Regions from separate parts of the Brevibacillus sp. HB1.4B genome, predicted to be linked through region 2. Evidence: a T-box and tRNA genes for the amino acid it is inferred to sense, from the RefSeq annotation. Region 2 holds a T-box; the other holds one or more tRNA genes.

Region 1 (11,983 bases), on a different contig from region 2:
TCAGGGGAACGATCACACATGATAACTATCGGTCGACCTGCATCTGTCACCTCCTTTTGCAGAGCCCAAGACAGGCGATTGGCTTGCTCTTGTAACTCCTTGTAGGTCACAGTCTGCTTTCCTTGTACAAGCGCAACTGCATCCGGTGTTTTTTCTGCCGCTTGATCAATCAACTCGTGCACGCAGTAGTTACTCGGAACTGGCACGACCTTCATCTGTTCCTCGATCATCTCGTGCCGCTCATGATCACTGAGCAAAGTAAGATCACGAATCTCTTGATCCGGATCAGCCGCAATCTGCTCGAGAAGGCTCAGATAATGAAGCGCCAGGCGTTCGATTTCCTTCGCTTGAAACTTCCATGCCTGGTAGTTGACATGGACTGTCCATTCATCACCTGGTGATACTTCCAGCACCATTGGATAATCGGTTGTTTCATGTGAAGTGATATTCTCCAGCTCGAAGTCAAGTTCCAATCCGGCCAGCGTCTTGTCGATCGGATAGTTTTGGAAAACGAACAAACTGTGCGCCAAAGGGGTTTGTGCGTCCATCTCTGAGCAGTTTTTCAACTCAACTGCTGGCACGTACAAATGCGGGGCCATCTGGTGCTGTTCTTCCATCATGACACCCAGTAGATCTTTGACTGTTGTCGTTTCTGTCCGTTTGACCCGGAGCGGATACGTCTTGATGAAGAGGCCGACGATATCCTCTACTCCAATGAGATGGGCAGGACGTCCGGCGTACGCCACTTCAAAAAGAGCATCCCGCGTATCGCTGTATTTTTGCAGCAAAATACCCCATGCGGCTTGCAACAGTGTGCTGATTGTCACACGGTAACGCTTGGATGTTTCCTCCAATGTCTTCGATAGCGTTTGACTGAGCCGAAGATGATAAGAAGAATACCGCGGCTCTTCGTTACGATCCCGCATATAGGGAAGCGGTGTAGGAGAGCTAATTCCTTGTAAGGAATCTTTCCAATACGATAACGATTGTTCTTTCGATGCTTCTTTGAGGAAACGCAGATACTCCTTGTATTTCGCCTTCTGTTTGATCGCAGGGGACAGCCCCGAGCACAATTGTCCATATGCTGTAAATATCTCTCTTAGGAGAATGCCGGAACTCCATCCGTCCATGAGTATGTGATGAAATGACCATATGACTTCATAACGATACAACTCCATCCTTACTACTTGAATGCGAATGGTATTGCCCAACTCAAGCGTGAAGGGTGTTTGCTTGTCCTGTGACAACAAGACAGACAGTTTTCTTTCCCGCGCTCCAGATGGTAACTCGCACCAATCGAAATAAGGAATCTCCAATGTCTTTTGCTTGAGAATCAGCTGGACAGGGGCTTGAAGCCCCTCCCAGCGAAAAACCGTACGAAGCATTTCATTGGCCTCAAACGCCATCGTAACAGCCTGCGTAAACAAATCCAGCTGAAACTTGCCACGAAGGGTTAGCCGATGCTGTTCGAAATACAAATTGGAATCCTTTTGGAGTCGGTAGTAAAACAGCATGCCCTCCTGCGTTGGACTTAACGGCAAAATGTCAGCTATATTGTTTTTGTCGATCTTGTTCATCACAATTTTTCTCTCCTGACTCCCTTACCGAACAGCTTCACTCGGCAGGTTTTCCACGATCTCCCCATCTGCATCCACGTACGGCAAACCATTGTGTTTGAACACATGGTCGAGACAATACATCTCTCCCTGCTTGTAGTCCAAAATCATCAGGTCTTCTGAACGGGTTGGGATTAATTCCTTCAACCGCTCTGGAAGATAGTCTGGTCCGACCGCTTGATGCCATTTCAAAACAATTTTTTCAGGACGCTCAGCTGTCGGATAAAAACCACAAATCTCTAATTTTCCAAAGTCGTGCGAAGTAAGGAGTACCCCTTTTTTCTCCAAGCCACCCAGATTGCGTTTGGACTCGGCCACATTCCGGAACGCCTCGTCCAGTGGAATGGCATACTGCTCGACTCCCCTGACTGGCATAAACACTGTCAAATAATACGAAATGATTCGATTATCGAGAAACTTCCGTTGCAAGTCGATCAAGGTTTCGACAGAATCGTTTACTCCGCGAATAATGGCAGGCTGTCCGCGAATCTGTACACCGACAGATAGCAGCGCTTGTGTTGCTTGGATCGAAACGTCGCTAATTTCCCCGGGATGGTTGAACTGGGAAATCACACTTACCTGCTTGCCGGGTGTCTGTCTAACTTGGTCAAAAAACGCAAGCAGCTCTCCATCAAGAAAACGAGCCGGATCATAGGCCAAAGCCTTGGTTGCAAAACGAACGAGTCGAATACTCTTTACACTTAAAAGAGTGCTAATCAGCTTGATTAAGTCAGAGCTTTTACGGAAGGAAGCTGGATCTCCGCCAGTAAAGAGGACATTATCGATGTACGGATGAGCTTCCAAATACTGCACTGCCCTTTCTGCTTTTTCCATAATATTGGTATATCCAATATCTTCATGGCGGATTTCGTTCACTTTATAGCAGAACTGGCAGTTGGCAATACAAAAGTCGTCGATGTGAAGCAACAATGTCTTTTTGTACTTGTGTTGCAGGAAAGCTGTTTCATCCTGACGGTACGACTTGTTGCCATACGGATCAAAGCGCCCTTTATAGGGTTTCTCTCCCGGTGGCGGAAGCACGATATTGATCATCTGGGTACGATAAGGCTCTGATTGACTCGCAATCAACTCGGCATAATAGCGAGTCACCTTAAATGGCATATAAGACTGCTCCAGTAATGCACCGCGTTCTTCCTTCTCTGCTTCTGTAAAGCCGACAATTGTTGCGAACTCCTCAAATCCTTTTTTTCCCATTAATACCTTAACACTCAATGTAATCCCTCCCGTTCATTCATAAACACTGGTCATCTTTGCTTTCTCGAACACTTGGTCAACCATGTGATTCGCTTGTTAACCAAACAGCAAATCCAGTTCTTTTTGTGTCAATTCCACATCTTCGAAATCCGATGGAGTAAATTCTGGGACGTCCTGTCGGCAACAATGATCTATGAGCTGCTCTAATTCATGGAAAAACAACTCGAGTAACTTCTCCATGGTCTCCTCGCGATACTTTCGCAAGCTGTACGTAACAGAAACCTGGAGTTCTCCTTGACGAATGAGAGCAGCCACGTCAAGCAGTGCTGTCAAATGATTACCCACTCCGGCATCAACAGCCAAGTTTCCTCCCATGAGAACCAGATCATCACTCAGTTGATTATCAACGGTTCCCAGATAATTGAATCGAACATGGGACTTTTCCTCTGCCGTGAGCAGATGAGGCTTTAGCCAACCAAACCCAAGCCCTCCCATCGGAATCTGACGCAATTTCTCCTTAACTGCTTTTAGGTGATCAGTCCGATTGGATGGATTCGTTTCGAAAAGAACAGGATACATGCTGGTAAACCATCCTACTGTTCTGGTTACGTTCATCGTATGAATAGCAGACTCACGCCCATGCGACTCCATTACCAGCAAGAGACGCTCCCTTTCAAACACATCACACAATGTCCGGGTAAGTGCTGCAACCAATAGGTCTTGGGGACCTGTGTTGAACATTCGGTTGGCCGTTGTCAACAGTCGCGACGTTATCTCGGCTGAAAGTGTGCGTGTAGATGTAGCGCTGTATTCTACCAAGTCTTCGCCAAAATCGTAATCCGTAGGAAGTTTGTCTTCCGGGATGGAAAACATGTCCCAAAATGCTTTTTCTTTGATTGCCTGATCCGACTGGTAAAAGGCGGCGACTTCCTTTATCCAAGCTTGCATCGAATGTGTTTTATCCGGCAAGACGATCGGCTCATTCCGTTTAAGACTGGACAAGGCACTCATCAAATCTTCCAGGAGAATCCTCCAGGAGACACCGTCCACAACCAGATGATGGGCCGTCAGAAACAATCGCTGAGGTCGATCGGGACCTAATTCAAAGAGACAACCGGTAAACAGCAAAGATTCTTCCAGCTTGAAGCTCACAGCGCAAGCTCCCATCGCCTCAAGCATTTTACTCTCCTGTTCTTCCTGCGGTAAGGAAGCAAGGTCGACGCAAGACACTGACACTCGGCTGGTAAGGTGGCTCTCATTGTAAAAGAGCTTCCCCTCTTTTGCAGAGTAATTGAGTCGCAAACAATCGTGATGGTTAACCAGTGCAGATAGACTCGCTTCAAACTCCTCCAGCGTTACTTTTTCTTTGCTTTCAAGGAGCAACGACTGGTTCCAATGATCAGCATTGCGGAACTGTTGGGACAGAAACCAAGAAACGATGGGAGATGACGGCAACTCGCCAGTACACGGCTCTTGTGAGATCTGTTCCACTCCCCAGCTCCAGTCACTTCTCGCTTTTAGTTCTGTAATCGTGTCATAAATCAAGATGTCTCTCACCGGAATCTTGATTCCTCGCTGATGCAATCGATAGGAAACCTGAATCGCCTTGATCGAATCCCCCCCTAGTTGGGAAAACGGGTCATGTAGACCAAATGGTGAACGACCAAGCACGTCCTCATACACTTCTACCAATAGCTTGTCAAACTCGTCACGAGGACTGGTTTCATCCTCCGCACCTTTTCGCTCCATGACAGGTTCGGGAAGCTGTTTTCGATCTACCTTGCCATTTGAGGTCAGCGGAAACTGTTCAAGCTGCACGATTTGCGACGGGATCATGTAGGCGGGCAATCGACTTGCTAGCTCTTCGCGGAGCTCTTTTTCCCGGAAAGATGCTTCCGTGATCAAATAAGCACAAAGGTACTTACGCCCCCACGTATCCATGCGATCGATCACCACTGCCTCACGCACAGAAGAATGACCAAGTAGCTGCTGTTCAATTTCACCCAATTCAATGCGGTAACCATGAATCTTCACCTGATAGTCAGCCCGTCCCAGATACTCCATGACTCCATTTGGCCGATAGCGGACCAGATCGCCCGTCTTGTACATCACTTTTCCTGGCGAAAACGGATCGGGTAGGAAACGCTCTTGCGTCAATTCCTCGCGGTTAAGATACCCCCGTGCCACACTATCTCCCGAGATGAAAAGCTCTCCTGTCGATCCGATCGGGATTGGTTTCCCATATGAATCCAAAATGTAGAGCTGCACGTTACTGATCGGATGTCCAATCGGTACAGATCCCTCAACATCGATCTCTGGATCGTATTGATAGATCATGCACCCGACTACTGTCTCGGTAGGGCCATACTCATTGAGAATTTCGATTTGTCCGTTCCATTTCGCATGAATCGCCTCAGCCAGACTCACCTTCAAGTCCTCGCCGCCCACAATCACTCTCTTTACTGTAGTAGAAGGCAAAGCGATTTCTTGCAGCAAAAACAGATGGGCAGGTGTTAGCTTTACGACATGGGAGCGTCCATCGCTAAAGATGCGCGATAACACAAACTCTGAATCAGAGTTCGGATAGATAACCATCCGATTTCCCTTTACCAACGGGCAAAAAATGGACGTAACCGTCAAATCAAATGCCAGTGAGGAATAAAAAGCAAACGCTTCTTCAGGACAGGAGAGATAACGGTCTTTTGCCCACGAAATATAGTTGACTAACCCTCGATGAGAAACCATGACTCCCTTCGGATTTCCGGTAGAGCCTGAGGTATAAATAACATAGGCCAAATCCTCTGGCTGATTAACCGATTCCAGGATTGCCCCATCATTTAGATACAAGGACGAATCACTGAGCTCCAGGATTACTTTGGACCACGAAATAACCTCTGTTCGCGAGGTGTGTCGAAGCAACAGGTCCGCTCCAGAATCAGATAGCAGATATTCGATGCGCTGAGAAGGGAGTTGAGGGTCAATCGGAAGGTAAGCCCCGCCTGCTTTTAGCACGGCCAACAGCCCGATGATCATCTCTGGCGAATGATCTGCCAGAAGCGCAACAATAACGCCAGGGCCAACTCCTCGGTTACGCAACGACTGAGAGAGTCGATTTACTTGATCATGCAGTTCCTGGAATGTCAGCATGCGCCCCTCTGACTCCAATGCAACTCCCTGTGGCGAGCGTTTAACTTGCTCTTCAAACAACTGGACAACCGTCTTCTCGCTGGAATAGGAAGCAGCTGTATCGTTCCACGTTTTGAGCTGTAGTGCCAACTCTTCGTCAGCAAGGAAGTTCAGATTGGACAGTGGTACTTCTGGATTCGCGATCATTTGATTGAGCAGCCTTACGAGATGATCCGCTATTCGATCAACATCATTTTCCGTGTACTCGGCGATCTTATAATCCATTTCCAGCGTCAATCGTTCATCTGTAGCCCATTCCCTGATAATTACTTGGAGCGAATACAACTGGTGACCGTTGTAAAACTCCTCATTCGTCACGGGATACCCACCAATGGTGAAGGGCAGCTGCGTGCTGTAATAATTTACACAAATCTGAAACAGGCTGTCATAGCCATGTTTCTTCAATTCCAATTCTTGAGCCAGCAAATCGTACGGATATTTCTGATGAAAAAAACAGGAAGTCAATTCCCTGTTGACATGTTTAACATAATCGAAGGCATCCATTTCCATCGGAACTGCCAGACGAAATGGCATAGTGCTGGTGAACATCCCGAATATTTTGCGCTCCACTTTGCCTGAACGATTTAACAGCGGCGTACCAATCACGATCTCTTCTTGCCTCGTACAACGCTGAAGGTAAAGACTGACGAGAGCCACAAACAAGGAATTTAGCGAGCATTTCATCTGGTCTGCAAATTGGCGTATTCTTGTCGAATCTTCACGGTTGAATGCATAGACTTTGCGCTTGCCCTCGGTCGTATCTGTTGCCTTTGCTAATGTCGTGATCACAGGCAAGCTCTGAAACTTGTCCCGCCAATATCTCTTGTCCTTTTCAAATCTCTCAGACTGAGAATAGGCATGCTCCCTGTCGACAAAAGCTTGATACGCGTGTTCATCTCCTACATGAACGGTACCGCCTGCTAACAACGTGTCATAATAGTGAGCAATTTGTTCTGTCATAATGGAGATGGACCAACCATCAGCAATCAAATGATGAAACTTTACAAAATATCCCGCTTCTTCGTCACTCAGTTGAATCAGACAAAAGTAGAATAGAGGCTCCTGTCCGATCGAAAATGGTTTTGCAAACAAAGCTTGCAGGAATTGTCTGCACCGATCAGGGGCATTCGGTTCTTGTCTGAAATCAAATACCTGCAATGGCTGCGGTTCATACTCCCCAACAAACTGAAGGACTGTCTCTTCTTCCTGATAGTTGAGTCGCAAAGCATCGTTCTTTTGAATGAACAGGTGAATGGCCGCTTCAAGTACATCCAGTTTCACTTTTCCTTGAACCCGCACCATCCCCCCTAACGTATGGACAGGAAGCTGTGGATGTAATTTTTCCGTATACCAGATACGCTTTTGTGGATGACTTAAAGGATATCCGCCATTCCATTGCTTCTTATCCTGATGCAATGCATTTCCCCCCTTTCGGAATTGTGCAGATGTAATCACAATTCGGATATGGCAAAAAATCTAATTGATTACAAATACTTCCATCCCAACTATATCGATGACTCTTCTATAGTGTCAAATGAATTTTCCATTAAATGTTATTTCTGAAAATTAGATGAATTCCATCTCTTTTTTCCATTTTCTAGCGCTGCATAGAATGGAAAAAATTTTGTGCACGCTATTGATTTTGGCTGTCTTTTCACGTAGGATAAAATGTAATATATTGGCAAAAACACCCCCTGGAAGGATGAATGTGATTAGATGTCTGTGACACTTCGTGAAGTAACCCTGGAAAACTGGGAAGAGTGTATTGAACTGGAACCTACTCCTGAACAGAGTGAGTTTGTTGCCCCGAACCTCTACTCCATAGCCGAAGCAAAGTTTCAAACTACATTTGTCCCTTTGGCCATATACCATGAGGACACGATGGTTGGCTTTGTCATGTATGGGCTTGACCCTGACGATGGAAACTACTGGATTTACAGACTCTTAGTTGATGCCAACTATCAACGCCAAGGCTACGGACGTGCTGCGATTTCGCAAGTCATTGATATACTGAAAGCAAAAGACGATTGTCAAAAAATTGTCATTGGTTATGCTCCAGCCAATGTCGCAGCCGAAAACCTTTACGCTTCACTCGGATTTCAAAAAAATGGCATGGTTCTGTTTGGCGAGACGATTGCAGAATTGAACTTTTAAGCCAGCTATTTTCGTTCCCCGAAAATGAAACAGCGGCGACCTAAGACCTAAAAATCAAGTCTTAGACTCGCCGCTGTTTGAATTGTTTTCCGTATATGAAAAAAGCACACCTTCCATGTGTCTGTAAACATCATGGTTAGTGTGCATTCGTTTTTAATATGGTGCCGGTGAAGGGACTTGAACCCCCACGGTTTCCCTCACGATTTTGAGTCGCGCGCGTCTGCCATTCCGCCACACCGGCATGTGAAACTATGAAAAAATAGCACATCATCAATATAAAATCAATGGTGGGGAGAGACGGATTCGAACCGCCGAACCCGGAGGGAGCAGATTTACAGTCTGCCGTGTTTAGCCACTTCACTATCTCCCCACAATATGTGCTGTCTTTCTTCTGCGTTTACTTTCTTCAACCAGAAGCGACATTTATTAATTTACCATGAACTTTGTTTGACGTCAATATATTTATTTGGATTGACTCTCTTTTTTCGCCAAAATCTCCTGTGCCCACTCGTGGAAGACGCGCAGTGCCTCGTCTACTTCTTGAAATATTGCTTCTTCCTCACAGGAGTATTCCGGGAAGTCAAGTATGCGGTTTTTACGAATCTTCACTTGCTCTTCTTCGCATTTTATCTCCAAGAAGTAGGGAACGGCTTCATCTATTCCATAGCTGTTTTCTAAAAACTCGTAGGTACGTACCCACTCCAGAATTCGAACTTCCGATGCCTTTAAACGAAGCACCTGCTCCAAGGACATAATGGTTTCATTCCCGTAGTAATACATGTTATTCAGCCCTTCTGCATGAAAATGGACGGAGCCGTGACTCCGCCCTGTTATTGATGTGATAGATTAGATCGAGGAAAGTAGCTCTCTCAGTTCTTTGACAATCACTTGCTGGTAGCCAGTACCTTCTCCATATTGCTCGAGCATTTCGGCACGTGCCACTTTGATCTTGTCTTCATAATCTGGGGCGTTTCGATCCGGGTTTTGCTGTTTAAACGCCGTCATGACAGCTTGGACATGCTTCGGTCTCGGTCCCCATTTTGCCAGAACATGCCCGCCTGTGTCCGCAAAAATAACAACAGGGATCGCCCGACCGCCCATCGTGAGAAACTCATCCATGAGATCGAGGTGTTCTTCCATCACCATAATTTCCACGGGCATGTCTGTTTCTTTCAAAGCATGCAAGACGACTGGCAAGTTGCGAACGACGTCGCCACACCAGTCCGCAGCCAAAATCAAGCATCTGAGGTCATCACGATGCTGGAGCGAAGCAAAAAACGCACGGTCTTGTTCATCCGTCCATGAAAATGCATCCGACCAATTTTGGTATGTATCCTGATTCTTTGTCATGCTTTCCACAAACGCCTGTGGCTTGAGCCCCGTACGGAATTTATGTGCTACGTTTGCCCCCATCTTTTCTCCTCCTTTTGTATCGCTCGCCTATTCTTGGTTTTTATTTGCTGCTTCGTTTGCTTCCTTCTCTTGATTAGCCAGCTCCATCATTTTTTGCAACAAGATATGCTGTGGCATGTGCATGAGACGCTCCAAAGGTACCTGAAGAGCTTCCGACAGCTTGACAGCCGTCTCTGGTGATATTTGTAATGGACGCATGTCATTTTTGCCCCTTTCCCTTGCTTTTATCAGTCCCTTCAGTATAATACACAGCCGTTAAACCTGCCAGCATACAAGTCTGGTACTCTGAAGCCTTTAAATAACAAGCTAACATCATTGATTAAAATGACATTAGCTTGCTAGGCAGCAGATGAAATTAGGAGTTTACGAATCCCACTAGATGAAAAAGTCGTTTATTTGGTCTGCATTCTTGCCTATTTGCCAAATAAGCATCCCCAGTATCACGTATTTGAATAAGACCAGCCTTTTCCTGGCTCGAATTTTGGGGGCAGAGAAAGCCCAATCTTTTCTTGGTTATCAGTCACATGGCTGTCATCCCCACCAGTTACACATCGTCATCAAGTACTTTGTGACATGTTGGCTCTACTGAACCACTTTTGACCCATTTACTCACCTCTCAACTCCTCATAAAAAATGAAAAAAGAGCCACACGAAGGGACTCTCTCTCATAAACCCAATATTCCGCACATGGAAAAGGACGAGCTATGGCTTTTGCTTAGTGAGGATGCATGGTACACCTAAGCCGATCGCGCCGGGCTGGGACATCTGTTCCAGATATGCCAACCCTCGTGCACATTGCTGCTTGCATACTTGACATGTATGGGACGTTACGATTTTCAACTGTACTTGATTGGGGTGCTGTCGCGAATTCTTCTTTTTGATCTTTTTGCCCTTGGCCATCCGTTTTCCTCCCTTTGCCCTAGATCACTCCAGTCTATGAAGGAGAACAACCCCGCTCTTTAGGCAAACATACAAAATCAAGATATTCACTTGCAAAATGGGCCTTGTCATACGTGTCTACAAATAGAAAAAGTCGCCGGAGAATTCTCTCCAAGCGACTTATGAGCCTTCCCTATGGCTTTGGACTTAGCAACTGGCGCAGTTCTAGCTCCAGTGTAGGAGCATCAACCATTCCGATTATCTTCTTTCGTACAATTCCATCTGTGTCAATCAAGTAAGTAGTTGGAAATGCCATCACCTTGTAACGGTTCGACACAGTACCAGCTACGTCCATTGGTATCGGAAATGTCAGCTTGTAGGTAGTGACAAAGGCCATAGCTGTTTCCGGGCTGTCATTGCTCGTGACGTTCACGCCATAGAGATCAACCTGTCCACCATATTTTTCGTAGACTTTTTGTAAATCTGGCGCCTCCAGCTTGCATGGTCCACACCAGGAAGCCCAAAAGTTCAAGACTACTGGTTTTGCCCTTTTTCCTTCTACCTTGTACGTCTGCTGGTCTAGTCCTGTCAGTGTAAAATGAGGAGCCGCAAAGCCAACTTCCGGTTTTTGAACCTCTGCTACGATTGCGGCCGTTTCTTGAGGCTTTTCCCAAACAGCAAGTCCGACCCCCAATAATACGAGCACCGCGAGCAACAGCTTTTTCATTTTGTCACCTCTGCCCTACTGAGTTAGAATCCCGTAAAGCCTCCGTACATTTGAATAAGAACGCGTGTAATATCCGTCAGTTTATCTGTATACAGAAGAATACCAAACAAAATCATAATGGCTCCTCCGATTTTCATAAACATGTCGGAATACTTCACAATCGCGTTCACCTTACTGATGAAGAACGTCATGACAAAAAATGGAATGGCGAATCCGAGCGTATACGCCAATGTGTAGGCCAAGGCGCTTGCAGGATTGGAAACACCCATGACGATAATGCCAGAAAGAATAGGTCCCACACAAGGTGTCCATCCAGCTGCATACGTCATTCCCACCAGTATGGACCCAGTATACCCCAATGGCCTCGATTTTAAATCGATTTTAAAAGAACGCATCATCCAATCCATTTTAAACACGCCAAGCATAACCAAACCAATGATAGCAAGCAAAATACCGCCCAGTTGACGAATCAAGTCCTGTTGGTCAGTGAACAAGCTTCCGATCCAAGATGTAGACAGCCCGAGCGCAACGAAAATGATCGAAAACCCGACTATGAAGAAAAAGGTATGCAAGAAGGCTTGCTTGCGAAAAACAGCTCTCCCTTTCTTCACTTCATCAACCGTAACCCCAGTTATGTAAGACAAAAAGGAAGGATAAAGCGGCAGGCAGCAAGGGGAAATAAAAGAGAGAAAACCTGCTGCAAAAGCCAAAAACACAGTAATATCGCCAGTCATATGTACCTCCGGTGGGTATTTTATCCACTATCTTCTCATTGTATCGAATCTTTTCCCCC
Region 2 (11,983 bases):
TAATTAATTATATATCTATTCTTGCTGTTTGAGAAGGTCTAAATCATGATGGCTTACCTTGTGGATTTTTCGGTGCACATTCGTCTAACGTATATCATCATACAAAAGGAGAAAATCATGCGGGCAAAAAGGTTTTTCGCCATTCCCTTCTTATTATTGCTATTCTTGGTACTTTCTTTTCCAATACCTACGCTTGCGAAGAAGTCCTTTCAAAATCCGTATTATGTGTTTAGCTGGGATGAGGCAGGCAATGTCCGCATTACTGATCTGGCGAAAAATGAAATCCTCTCTTCCATTCAGTACCAAGCCGAATATGGCACGATTTACAATGCAATGACTCCTTCCCTTCCGAAAGGAGCCAATCAAATAACGTTGGATCAAAGTCCAGCATTTCAACCAGGAGCAATCATAGAAATTCGCTCCGAATCGTTTGGCGGCATTTTGTACCATGCTCCCAACGTATCGTCACTTGAATTGAATGCAACGCAAAAACAGCTCATCGTCAATCTGGATCACATGAATGATCACAGATATGTACAGATATGTACAGCAAGGCTCAACGAATCAAGTCGGAAAAATCCGCCATGCTTCCGAATATCGTGCAAACGATGAACGGACCAATTCATTTTCGCTGGTAGTTGGGTATCAACCGAAGCTCATGCTGCGATTTATGAGTCAGCCTTCTGGTTTTTTGGCTACGCACGTATGGACAGAGCATGCTGACAAGCAGACGCTGCAAACAAATCGGGCTGTTTATTTCGGCTCCGAGAAGATTACATCGTCGGCACAAGCGACAGGCGGTTTTGTCAAACATCGAATACCAGTTACGAAAAGCGTTTTTTACTCGAATCCGTATTTTCAAGCAAAATCGCCTGTCAATGTCGCCATTGCGCAATGCCCTGAATTTTTGCAGTTTCTGGATGATCTGAATCGGAACGATAATGACATGGGTCTACATACCCTCTATCCTTACGAAATCAGGCACTATCAAAAGACTACGGAAGATGCGTTGCAAGTAATGAAAGATCACTTCCAAAGCAGTACATGGATTGACCATGGGTATTTGAAGTCCAGCTTTGCGTTTAACGCGCTAGACAACCAAACTGCGAATTACTTGGCGCATCAATGGAAAAAATACGACACATCGTATTTTTGGCACTACAGCTCAGAAGATATCGCCAATCCCAATCATGGTCTTGATCTGTACCAACCCCAAAGAGGTGACGCCCTGCGCACCCCTCTCTATTGGTCGCATCCGACAGTCACCGACCCGTTTTATTCATGGTCGGCTGCCATCATTCCGGAAGATACACTGTATCTGTATCGGGAACAAAATCTCCAGCAGCTCATTCAAAATCGTGGGGTTTTTATCAATCATACTTACTTGGCAAGAATTCCTTCCAAAAAGCACGGCGGGAAATTTATCATTCGGGATATCAAAAGTAACTGGATCATACATCCCGATTTTGACCGCTTATTGAAATGAATGGACACCCTGCGCGATCAAGGCAAATTGCATTTGACAACTGTACGTGAAATCAAAGTCTATGTGAACGGGATGAAGCCGTCGCAGAAGAAAGCGGATGGCGATCTGATTTTTTGGTTCGATCTGGAGCCGAATGCAGTCGCTGTTATTGCTGCGAACAAAGTGGATAGTATTGCACTTCAGAAATAAAATAAAAATCGGTCACATCCGGTGGTATCGAAACCCACCGGTTTTTTATTGCCCATTCCCCTTCCCTTGCCGCTTGACTCTCCCCTTAACTGGAAAGTTATACTCGGTACAGAAAAAACGTAAGTATGGAGGTTACCCCATGTTTTAAATCAGTGAATTTGCGAAGATTAGTCAAGTCTCCGTCAAAACACTTCGTTTACTATGATCAAGTTCATTTGCTTAAGCCAGCTCATACCGACAAATTTTCAGGCTATCGGTATTATTCGGCTGACCAAATGCTTCAGCTTAATCGGATTTTGGCTTATAAAGAATTGGGGTTTTCCTTGGATCAAATTCGCCAGATGATGAGCGAGCAAATCCCACTCGAACAAATCAGGGGGATGTTTCGAATCAAGCAAAGCGAGATTCAATCCATTCTGGATAAGGAGCAAGCAAGACTGAATCTGATCAACGATCGTCTGTATGCCATCGAAAATGAAGAGAAAAGCTTGTCTTCGCATGACGTTATTCTAAAAAAAGTAGAACCTCAACTTGTCCTATCCTATCGTCAAAGAACGCCGTTCAATAAAATTCCGGAGCTATTTCAAAAGCTGGACGATTATATGGGGCGTTCAGGTCAATCTTCTCTCTCCAGAATGGTTCTTTGGCATGGCTGTGAGGAGTGCGATGACAACATGGATGTGGAAGTGGCGCGTTTGCTTACTCACGATTTGCAGACCGAACCACCTTTTACCGTTAAGCGATTGCCGGAAATTCCGTTGATGGCTACACTCATCCATCATTGCCGGACGACATGCCGTTGCACTGCGAGTGTCGAATTGGCGATATGGATTGAACGAAATGGATACCGGATCAAAGAGAATGAGCCGCGTCGTGAAATTTGTGTTCGTCGTGAAAATCCCAAAGACCCGGACTCTTATGTCGCCGAGCTCCAGATGGCCGTAGAAAAAGCTTAACAATCGAACATGTGGAGAGGAGATTCAGCTTTTGAACAGACAGCAAAAGTTCCTAACTTTTACCTTATTTATATTGACCTTCGTTCTGGGTACGAGTGAATTTGTCCTCATCTCGCTGCTTAGTGATGTGGCATCCGAGTTGGGCATTTCGATTTCAACAGTAGGATCGCTCGTGTCAGCCTTTGCCATTTCATTTGCCATCGGTACACCGATCTTAACTGCGATATTCAGCCGATTTGCCAAGTATCCACTCATGCTTACGTTGATCGGCATCTTTATTACAGGGAATATTCTAACTGCCCTATCCGAGACGTATGTATTGCTTCTTGTTTCCAGAATCTTGACTGCCGTTGTGACCGGGGTTTTGATTGCACTTGCCATGGCGGTTGCCAGTGAAACGATGCCTGCTGAGAAAAGGGGGACCGCTATTTCGATCATTTTTTCGGGCTTCACGATCGCCAGCGTTATTGGGGTGCCACTTGGTACTTTTATTGGGCAATGGGGAGGTTGGCAAATGGCCTTTTGGTTTGCGGCGCTACTAGGCGTCATTTCTCTCCTTGCCAGTGCAGTGACCATCCCAAAAGGATTGAAGGGATCGAGCAGTTCCTTGCAAAAACAAATCGGGTTACTGACCCATACACGTATCATCATCGCTTTTTTTATCCCGGCATTAAGTATCGCAGCAACCTATACGGTATATACGTATTTAACTCCTTTGCTGCAAGAAGTGCTCTTCGTACCGAACCAATCGATTAGTCTCGTATTTTTACTGTACGGGGTAATTTCGATCTTTAGCACGTTGATTGGTGGAAAACTGGCAGCTCACAACGGGATTGGAAAGCTTCGGTATGTGTATCTGATGCAAGCCGCTATTCTCGCATCTCTTTATGTTTCGTCCCATACCCTTCTAGGTGGATTCATCAGCTTATCGTTTATGGCCTTGGTCGTTTATATCATGAATTCCACGATGCAATTGTATTTTATTGATTTGGCCGATAAACATTTCCCGGCTGCCAGAGATTTGGCTTCCTCATTAACTCCTGTATCAGTCAATGTTGGGATCGCCCTCGGATCAGCTTTGGGTGGATTTATTACGACAAACCGGGAACTCATTGATGTTTCCTGGGTTGGTGCGATTGTCGCGATCGCAGCATCGTTGCTGACTTTTATCAGCTATAGTTTAGATCGCAAAGCGGTGTCCTTCCACAATCATACGTTGGAGGACTGTCAAACACGAAAATCATGCAATTAAAAGAAGAAGCTTCCCTTCAGGTTTCCAGGGAAGCTTCTTATTCCTTCATCTATTGAGACAATTTTACCAAGCTGTAGTTTTTCTTGCCTTTGCGGATAATGATGAAGCGACCGCCGATAGCGAGACTTGGCGTTACTTCCAGTTCCAGATCGGAAACCCGCTCGCCATTCATCGAAATAGCGCCTTTTGTAATATCCTCACGTGCTTGACGCTTGGATGGCTCAATGCCGATCTCAACAAGCCAGTCAACGATGTTCTTCGTTTCGAGCGTAGATTCGTACGTCGGCATTTCTTTGAAACCTTGCTCGATCTCATCTGCCGATAGCGATTTAATATCACCAGTAAACAAAGCTGCTGTAATACGCTTCGCCTGCTCCAGCAATTCCTCACCGTGTACAAATCTCGTCATTTCCTCCGCCAGCGCTTTTTGCGCCTCGCGTTTGTGTGGCTCGGTCTGTACTTTTTCAGCCAACTCGTCAATTTCCTCTTTAGAAAGGAACGTGAAGTATTTCAAGTATTTCACAACATCGCGGTCATCGGTATTTGCCCAGAATTGGTAGAATTCGAATGGTGTTGTTTTGTTTGGATCAAGCCAGATGGCTCCCCCTGCTGTCTTCCCGAATTTCGTACCATCTGCCTTCAGCATCAGAGGAATGGTGAGACCGAATGCTTTTGCTTCTGATCCTTCTTTTTTGCGAATCAGATCAAGACCGCTAGTAATGTTGCCCCATTGGTCGGAACCGCCGATTTGCAACTGAACATCTTCATGATTGTACAGATGCAGGTAATCCAGCGATTGCAGAATTTGATAGGAAAACTCCGTAAACGAAATGCCGCTTTCCAGTCTGCTCGATACAACATCCTTGGCAAGCATCGTATTGATGCTGAAGTTTTTTCCGTAATCCCGCAAAAATTCAATGACATTGATCTTATGCGTCCAGTCGTAGTTGTTCACCAAACGGATTTGGTTGTCGCCTTCTGTAATGAACAGCTTTTTCATCTGTGCGGTGAGTTTGTCGACGTTTTCCTGAATTTGTTCCAGTGTTTGCAAAGAGCGCTCGGATTGACGGCCGCTCGGATCGCCAATCGTACCTGTTGCACCACCGATCAAAATAACTGGACGATGACCAGCCAGCTGGAAGCGTTTCAGTACCATGAAAGGAATCAAGTGACCGATATGCATACTGTCACCTGTTGGATCTACACCACAATATAACGAGACTGCTTTTTCATTCGTTAATTCTCGCAGTCCTTCTGCATCTGTTTGCTGATTGATGGCATCGCGCCATTCGAGTTCGTCGATAATATTCACTGCCATACACTCCTTCAATCTCCTATGGTAAAAAAACAAAAAATCGCCCCTTGTCTATTGTAGACATAGGGACGATTGAATAACCGTGTTACCACCCATCTTGCACCAATGGACCCATGCGTTAACGCAGGCCATTCATGCCACTCGTAGCGAGTTATCGTTCGCGATTCCGCTCGGCATTACCCGAGATACTCCAGAGTGTAATTCGCTCGCTTATTGTGTACCGGGTTCCATCAACCCCCGGCTTTCTAGAACAGGGAATAAGCTGCTACTGGGCTCTTTCAACGTATGTTTCATATGAAATTAAAGTCAGTATATTGAATTCAAATAGCAATGTCAACCATGTAGCAATGATTCCGCCATTATCCTTTATTTTATTTTCATGAGACCTTCGGCAGTTAGCTCATAAACAGTTGTTGCGACTTCATGTAAATACCGTCGATCATGCGAAATACTGATAATCACACCGTCAAAAGCCATTAAGGAGCGACACAGAACAGGAGTCGTCAAAGGACTAAAGTTTCTGGTCGGTTCATCCAGTATCAATATTTCACACTGATCCAAAATCATTTTTACCAGAAGCAATTTCGCTTTCTGTCCCCCAGATAAGTTTTTAATGGGTTGATGCATCTCCTCTTTTGTAAAATTCATACTGCCTAAATGCGTATACGCTTTGGTAATCGCATCTTTATTCCCGGTTCTTTCCAAGAATTCAATCGGTGTTTTCGTTGAATCCAGTCGGTCTTCATAGTTTTGGGGCATGTAACCGATCTTTAATGACGAGTGCTGGACTAGCTCATCCATGATCTTTTTCAACAACGTCGTTTTTCCGATTCCATTTTCCCCAATAATCGCGACTTTTTCTGGTCCCTTGATCGATAAATGAATCTGTTTCGATAGCTGTTTGTTCGCTATTTGCAGTACTTCCAATGAAAACTCGAGGATTTGTTTACTACCAGGCACATGTACCGCAGAATCAAATCGGAATTCGCTTGCTTCTTCTACACTTGGTGCCTCTAGAAACGTTTCCGATGCTTTCTCCATACGCTCTCTTTGATTTTTCAGAGACTTGATCTTCTTTTGCAGTCGCGGGTCCGAGCGGGATACGTTCCGATGTTGATGTTCTGCCTTATTCCAAACGTCATGCCATTTCTCCATTTGCTTTCGATGATCAGAAGCTTGCTTTCTGGCTATCTGCTCTTGTTTGTTCAGGTGGCTCTCACGATTCGCGAGGTAATTCTCATATGGTTCTCTTGAAAACGTATATTTGGGTACTTGTTTGCGCTTCGTCAGTTCCATATGAAGGATACCGTTTGCTGTATTCGCAATAAATGTTTCGTCATGCGATACGTATATGACAGGAATAGCCGTCTGTTGGATAAATTCTTCTAGCCATTCCATTGTTTGAATATCCAAATCATTCGTGGGTTCGTCCAGTAATAGAACATCAGGCTTCTGTGCCAACAGACTTAAAAAGCGGTATTTGAAACGCTCACCACCGGACAGAACACCCATCCTTTTATCTGAATCCAATGCATGAATGCCGAGATCATCCATCGCTCTTACCAGTTCTTTGGTCCATTGATTTTCGGCAAAGAAGTCGGCAATGGTCATTTGTTTTTCTTCGTCCGATAGCTCCTGTGAAAGAAAACCCATGGAACATTCGTTTCTCAACACTTTCCCTTCAAATGTGCAATACTCGGCAATCATTTGTTCCGCGTAAATCAATTTTAATAAGCTGCTTTTTCCATTTCCCTCTTCCCCGATGATGGCAATCTTGTCGCCGTTTTGCAGGGTCAGATGCAAATTTTGAATGAGAGGCCTGCCGTCTTTTTTGGTGGTAATCGTGATATTGTGCAGTTCAACCATTTGGATTCCCCATTTCGTTTTTCCATTTCTCGTCCTTTACTCTTTGTTCATCTGTATCACCCCCTTTTTTGACAACAAAAAAAGATGCTTCTGTCCAATAAACAGAAGCATCTTGCTCTCGTTCTAGAAAACGCTATATGGAAAATAAACCATACAGGAATTCAAGATATAAATTTGCGGGTGAAATTGGCTTCTTGTTTATTTATTATAGGATTGGCTTTTCCAATAAATAAACAATTGCGCAAATGATTCACCCTCCGTTCCATGTAGTTGAATTCAATATAGCATGGCCTTCTAAATATTGTCAATGAAGCTATTCGACCAAGGCTAGCAGTTGTACAAGCTTGTCTTTGATCGGGGAAGATTCCTTCTTTACCGCCTGTGCGAGCTTCTTATTCCCGCCGAAAAGGCGATAAATAACGGTTTCCCGCAGGTAATCTTCCATCGCTGCAAGCTCCCCTATGAGTGCGTCCACCAGTTCTGCACGATCGATGGTGATATTTTTCAAAGGCTTCGCCGAGTCGCTACTGCCAAGCACCAGAGAGACGAGTACTGGCATATTCTCTACGGTTACACCATGCGCCTCGATAAACGCAATAGCAAAATCGTCCTGAGCAGACTGATGCTCCGTGTCGACCAGCTCCATATAGCGACGAAAGAGTGGAAAATAATCGTTGCTAGACAAGCCGAGAGCCAATACCGCATAGGTGCCAGGCATGACGGATTTCTCACTAGGCTCTACATCCCCGTACCACGCAAACTCTTCCATCGCAAGCTCAGCATATTCTGCGATTTTCGGGTATAAGACAGGATAACGGGACGCATTCGCAAAAAACTGGTGGAGACCTGACTTCGCCAGCTTTTTTACTGGTAGGTAGTGCTTTTCGCTGCTCTTCAGCTTGAGCTTGTACCCTTTGGGAAAACCTTCACGCAAAAGACCGTTGATAAAATCTAGTGCTTCTCCGTAGGCGGCTTCTTCCTCAGATACGATACGGATGTCGATCGCTTGCAAAACGTCATTGGCGCTTGCTTGAATCAGAGTGCCTTTATACTCGTTTTCAAAGCGACCGCTGCCCCGTTTTACATAGTCCGTAGCCTGCTTGGAACCGAGCTGAACAGCGAGGTCCAGAAACTTCTTGCGGGTGTCTGGTTCCTTGTTACCAATTGCGAGAGCGATGTACAGGAAAAAGTCCAGCTCCTCCATTTCTGGTTCTTGACGCTCCTGCTCAGGTTTCAAAGCCCAATCCAGTCCATAATGCCCGGTACGATCGAAAAATTTGACTAAAAAACGCTCATCCGCCCAGCCTTTTAAAGCCAAAGTAAAGTAGTATGTCCATGAATCACTGCGCTCTTTATTGGAGCGCAGCTTTTCGCTAAGACGCTGGATGAGCGGTTCGATAACTTCCTGCTTTTGTTCCATCAAATCGGGATTGACGAGACAATGAGCAAAGAAAAAATCATCTTTTTCATTCGGACGTACGGGAAGCTCCTGCTTAATTTTTGTCTCAATAAATTGATCCAATGCTTGTTTTAGACTCTCGCGTTTTTGTTCGTTTACGAAATGGTGAGTATGGCATTGCATCGATTGTTCCCACTCGAATTCGAAGACGAGCTCGAAGCGGTAATTAAAAAAGTGAGAAGCATAGTCGGTGGAATGAAAAAGGGATTCCATGCGTTCACACAGTGCGGGCAAAAATTCTTGCATGAGAATTTCCTCTGTAAGCTCCTCCATGTAAGGACCCGCGTCGTATTTGTACGAGTCGTCACTCCAACTGTAAGGTTCATGGACATCCACGTGGATTTTGCCATTGGCCCAATTGAGTTTTCCTTTTCTCCATGCCACTCTCAGGTAGTCTTTGATCCCGACCTGCAGTCGACTCCAGTCTTTGATCTCGTTGATCCGCTGGTTCTCTTTTTTGTAAATTTCTTGGATGGAAGTCCATACTTCGTTTAGAAATGCTTCTGCTGCCTGATTCATTGACTGACTCTCCTCCTCGCCAAAACAGCGCTACGGTCTTAACCGATGACCTTGACGACATTGCCCTCGCTATCGGTAATATTGGTTTTCACAATGTTTATGGCAATTCCTTTCAGGGAAGGCATCTCAAAGCTGCTTTCCTTTGGAAGCAACTGCTTGGTAAGCGCAATCGTTGTCGCATCATCGAGGACAAATCGAATGACGTCCTCTTCTGGAATACATTCAGGCTTTTCTCCTGCCTCAAATACAACCCGGACATCAGGTCCCAGCAGGCTCAGGCTTTCCCCTTTTCGCATACGTCCGCGGAGAATCTTTCCGATGACTTCCGCTTGCTTCGCTCCCAGCTTTAAGGTCGAAGGTGTTTTTTTCAAAAAGCCTTTTTTACCTGACTCCCATCCTAGCTGGCTGACATACAAAAAAGCAGTGTTGGAGCCTTCTTGTTCCATTCCTTTTTGAACAGCATCCGAAACTGTAGAGTTGCGAAGGAGAGAATCTCGCTCGAGATCGGTTATGTAGGAAGGCATGTACGGCAAGCCAGATTGGAGTACGCCACGTGTATTCCAAGCCATCATCGCATCGAGTTCATCACCTGTGATTCCGACCATTTGCAAGAATTGCACCCGACCATGCGGCGTATCGATTTCGGGAAGCTGTGGGTCCATGACAAAAGCGAGCGCAGTCAGTTGGGTATCGGCACCCAGGCATATCGGACCGTTTGCATCCAAATGATCACCAGCTTGAAAAACATTGCCGGTGTTGAATACGTAACGCGCCATGTTTTGAAGCAGGTTCAGCGCCCAAGCAGGCGGCTCTTCCTCGTCGTCCTTTCGTGCCAATCGAAACGTCAATTCAAAGCCAAAGCCGCTTTCCTCTTCATTCTCGGATTCCTTTTCATATAACTCAGTAAAACCATACGTGACAAAATGCCAATGCGGGTAAGGCTCGTCCGCTTTGTAGGCACTTATTCCATCCAATGGATCCTGACCACCCAGCGCATACGAGATGAGCGTCCCGTAATGCTTAGGCTCCTGCTCTCCATAAATCTTTCTCATCTCCTGATCAATGGCATCCCAGCCCGCTGACATCATTTCTTCATTCACTTCTTCGTTCATTTCTTCGTTCATCTCTCTCGCCTCCTATGGAATGACTGTCTTAACAATAGCCAAAATGGAATTTGGATACTCTATTAGACGGTCAATACCACTTAGCAAATTACATTGTTCTCATTCCCTTCTATATCAAAAGTCTTTAACTGGTTTGTGTTATCCCATTCGGAACAACTGGCTTCGATAACCAGTGCTGGTCGGTTTGCACATGATTTTTACGCACAAACTTGGCGGCAGATTGTTTAAAATCTTCGTATGGAAACCTCTCCGTTACTCGTACCACGTAGCCCTCTTGTTCCCCGCCGTAGACAGATTGTTTGGTGTAGCAACTTTTTATGGTCTCTTCCTTCCAAATCCCTCTATATAAGACAGGCGCTGTTTCTAAGCCAAGTAGTTCGGCCCATTCTACCGTTTCGTCCCAAGACAAGCATTCATTGTTTTCATTCCAGATAGAGAAAACGTAGAAATAGCTCGTTAGGTGTTCGTAATAGATGGAGTGCAGCGCAAATACATTTTCTCCGCAAATTCTCCAGCCTTCCGGGATATGAAACGAAATCGTCCCGTGCAGCATCTTTACCCAATGTCTAGATGCGTGGTCTTTGCTATCCATTGACCTTGCGTGGATATGATTTCGGTAAAGAGTGGTATTTTCGCCATCCAACTTCTCTGTCACGACTACTTCTTTTCCCTCGAAATGATGAACCGTTCGCAAAATTTTATCATCGTCGGTTCTACTTCTTGACCAGGGTAAATGAAAGGTTCTCGGGTATTTTTTCAACATCGTTATTCACCTCCTTATTTCGCATAAGCATCACCTTCCTTAAAGAAGTACAGCTTCCATAGGTACTCATCGCCCAACAAATGATAAATCTCGGAAATATCTTGCTGCGTTCCGTAGTTAATCTTCATGTGCATTTGAATCAGGTTGACGACTTCGAAGATAAAATCATCTTCGAATCCTAATTCTTTTAAAAAATGGCAAGCAATTTGCGCAGAAACATGCTCATGTCCGTAGTAGGAGTAATGGCCTTTCATCGGCTTGTAGGTTTTGCAAAATGGTTTTCCTGTATCGTGAAACAAGGCGACCACTTGCATGAGAAATTTATCTTCTTCCGTGTAAAAGGCGTTTACATAATCGAAAACATGATAGGTATGCTTGCACAAAGGGTACTGATGATAAGGGTTTTCCTGATTAAACTGATACATCTCTTGGAAGATCGGAATCGCATTCAACTTGGCAAACAGCTCTTCATAGGAAGGTTCATTTTGAAGCAATTGAACAAACTCTTCTTTTCCAATGGCATAAGGAGCTGGTTCGTGCAAGAGATGAATGTGATCCCAACCTTCATTCTTAATAGGAAAATGGAAGTTCTTCCGCATCTTCGCCAAGATGTATTCGTCTACGGTTCTCTTTCGGGATCGATTGCGTTCTAGGCAAACAGAATAGGGAACATCGAAGTAATAGCATACCTTTTGGACATCGGGAAATTTGGCAAGGACCTTCATTCTTTTCTCTCTGTCAATATTGGTTGCGTCTAAGATGACATTCTTTCCAGTCGCCAGCTCCGTTGCGATTTTCGAATAAACCTCAAAAAATACTTGCGCTGACCTTTTTTGCTTTCGCTCATCACCGAATAAGTTTTGGCGAATTTCATCCGTAGACACGATGGTTGCCCGTTCCTTTTTGGCAATTTCTTGTGCCCACTTGCTTTTGCCACTGCCCGCAATGCCTGACAGGACGATTAATTTCTTTTTCACTTATATCTCACCTCCTTTCAATAGAAACTAACTTTTCGACTTACTTTTCCAATATTATACACACTTCGCGTATAGAT

What was found. A T-box is a leader RNA that pairs with one kind of tRNA and senses whether it is charged. The one in region 2 lies ahead of tyrS (tyrosine--tRNA ligase), so its partner is inferred to be a tRNA-Tyr.
Region 1: it has a tRNA-Tyr gene. The T-box ahead of tyrS (tyrosine--tRNA ligase) is inferred to sense a tRNA for this amino acid. The anticodon was not compared.

What each region holds. Positions count from the first base shown of each region.
Region 1 covers NZ_JABSUT010000009.1:137,864-149,846, forward strand. Annotated here, with positions in the region: gene edeN (edeine non-ribosomal peptide synthetase EdeN) at 1-1,577, opposite strand, end outside; gene HP398_RS21330 (lysine 2,3-aminomutase) at 1,602-2,849, opposite strand; gene edeP (edeine non-ribosomal peptide synthetase EdeP) at 2,928-7,433, opposite strand; gene edeQ (edeine self-resistance N-acetyltransferase EdeQ) at 7,734-8,171, shown strand; tRNA gene HP398_RS21345 (tRNA-Leu) at 8,331-8,412, opposite strand; tRNA gene HP398_RS21350 (tRNA-Tyr) at 8,457-8,541, opposite strand; gene HP398_RS21355 (hypothetical protein) at 8,634-8,951, opposite strand; gene HP398_RS21360 (thioredoxin family protein) at 9,018-9,584, opposite strand; gene HP398_RS21365 (YycC family protein) at 9,612-9,782, opposite strand; gene HP398_RS21370 (hypothetical protein) at 10,287-10,484, opposite strand; gene HP398_RS21375 (TlpA family protein disulfide reductase) at 10,657-11,190, opposite strand; gene HP398_RS21380 (cytochrome c biogenesis CcdA family protein) at 11,214-11,924, opposite strand.
Region 2 covers NZ_JABSUT010000001.1:630,255-642,237, reverse strand. Annotated here, with positions in the region: gene HP398_RS30785 (hypothetical protein) at 46-612, shown strand; gene HP398_RS30780 (hypothetical protein) at 521-1,486, shown strand; gene HP398_RS30775 (hypothetical protein) at 1,520-1,675, shown strand; gene HP398_RS03135 (MerR family transcriptional regulator) at 1,828-2,631, shown strand; gene HP398_RS03130 (MFS transporter) at 2,663-3,883, shown strand; gene tyrS (tyrosine--tRNA ligase) at 3,933-5,201, opposite strand; T-box leader at 5,260-5,489, opposite strand; gene HP398_RS03120 (ATP-binding cassette domain-containing protein) at 5,565-7,064, opposite strand; gene HP398_RS03115 (DUF6138 family protein) at 7,378-9,042, opposite strand; gene HP398_RS03110 (suppressor of fused domain protein) at 9,081-10,142, opposite strand; gene HP398_RS03105 (RNA ligase family protein) at 10,291-10,929, opposite strand; gene HP398_RS03100 (AAA family ATPase) at 10,944-11,906, opposite strand.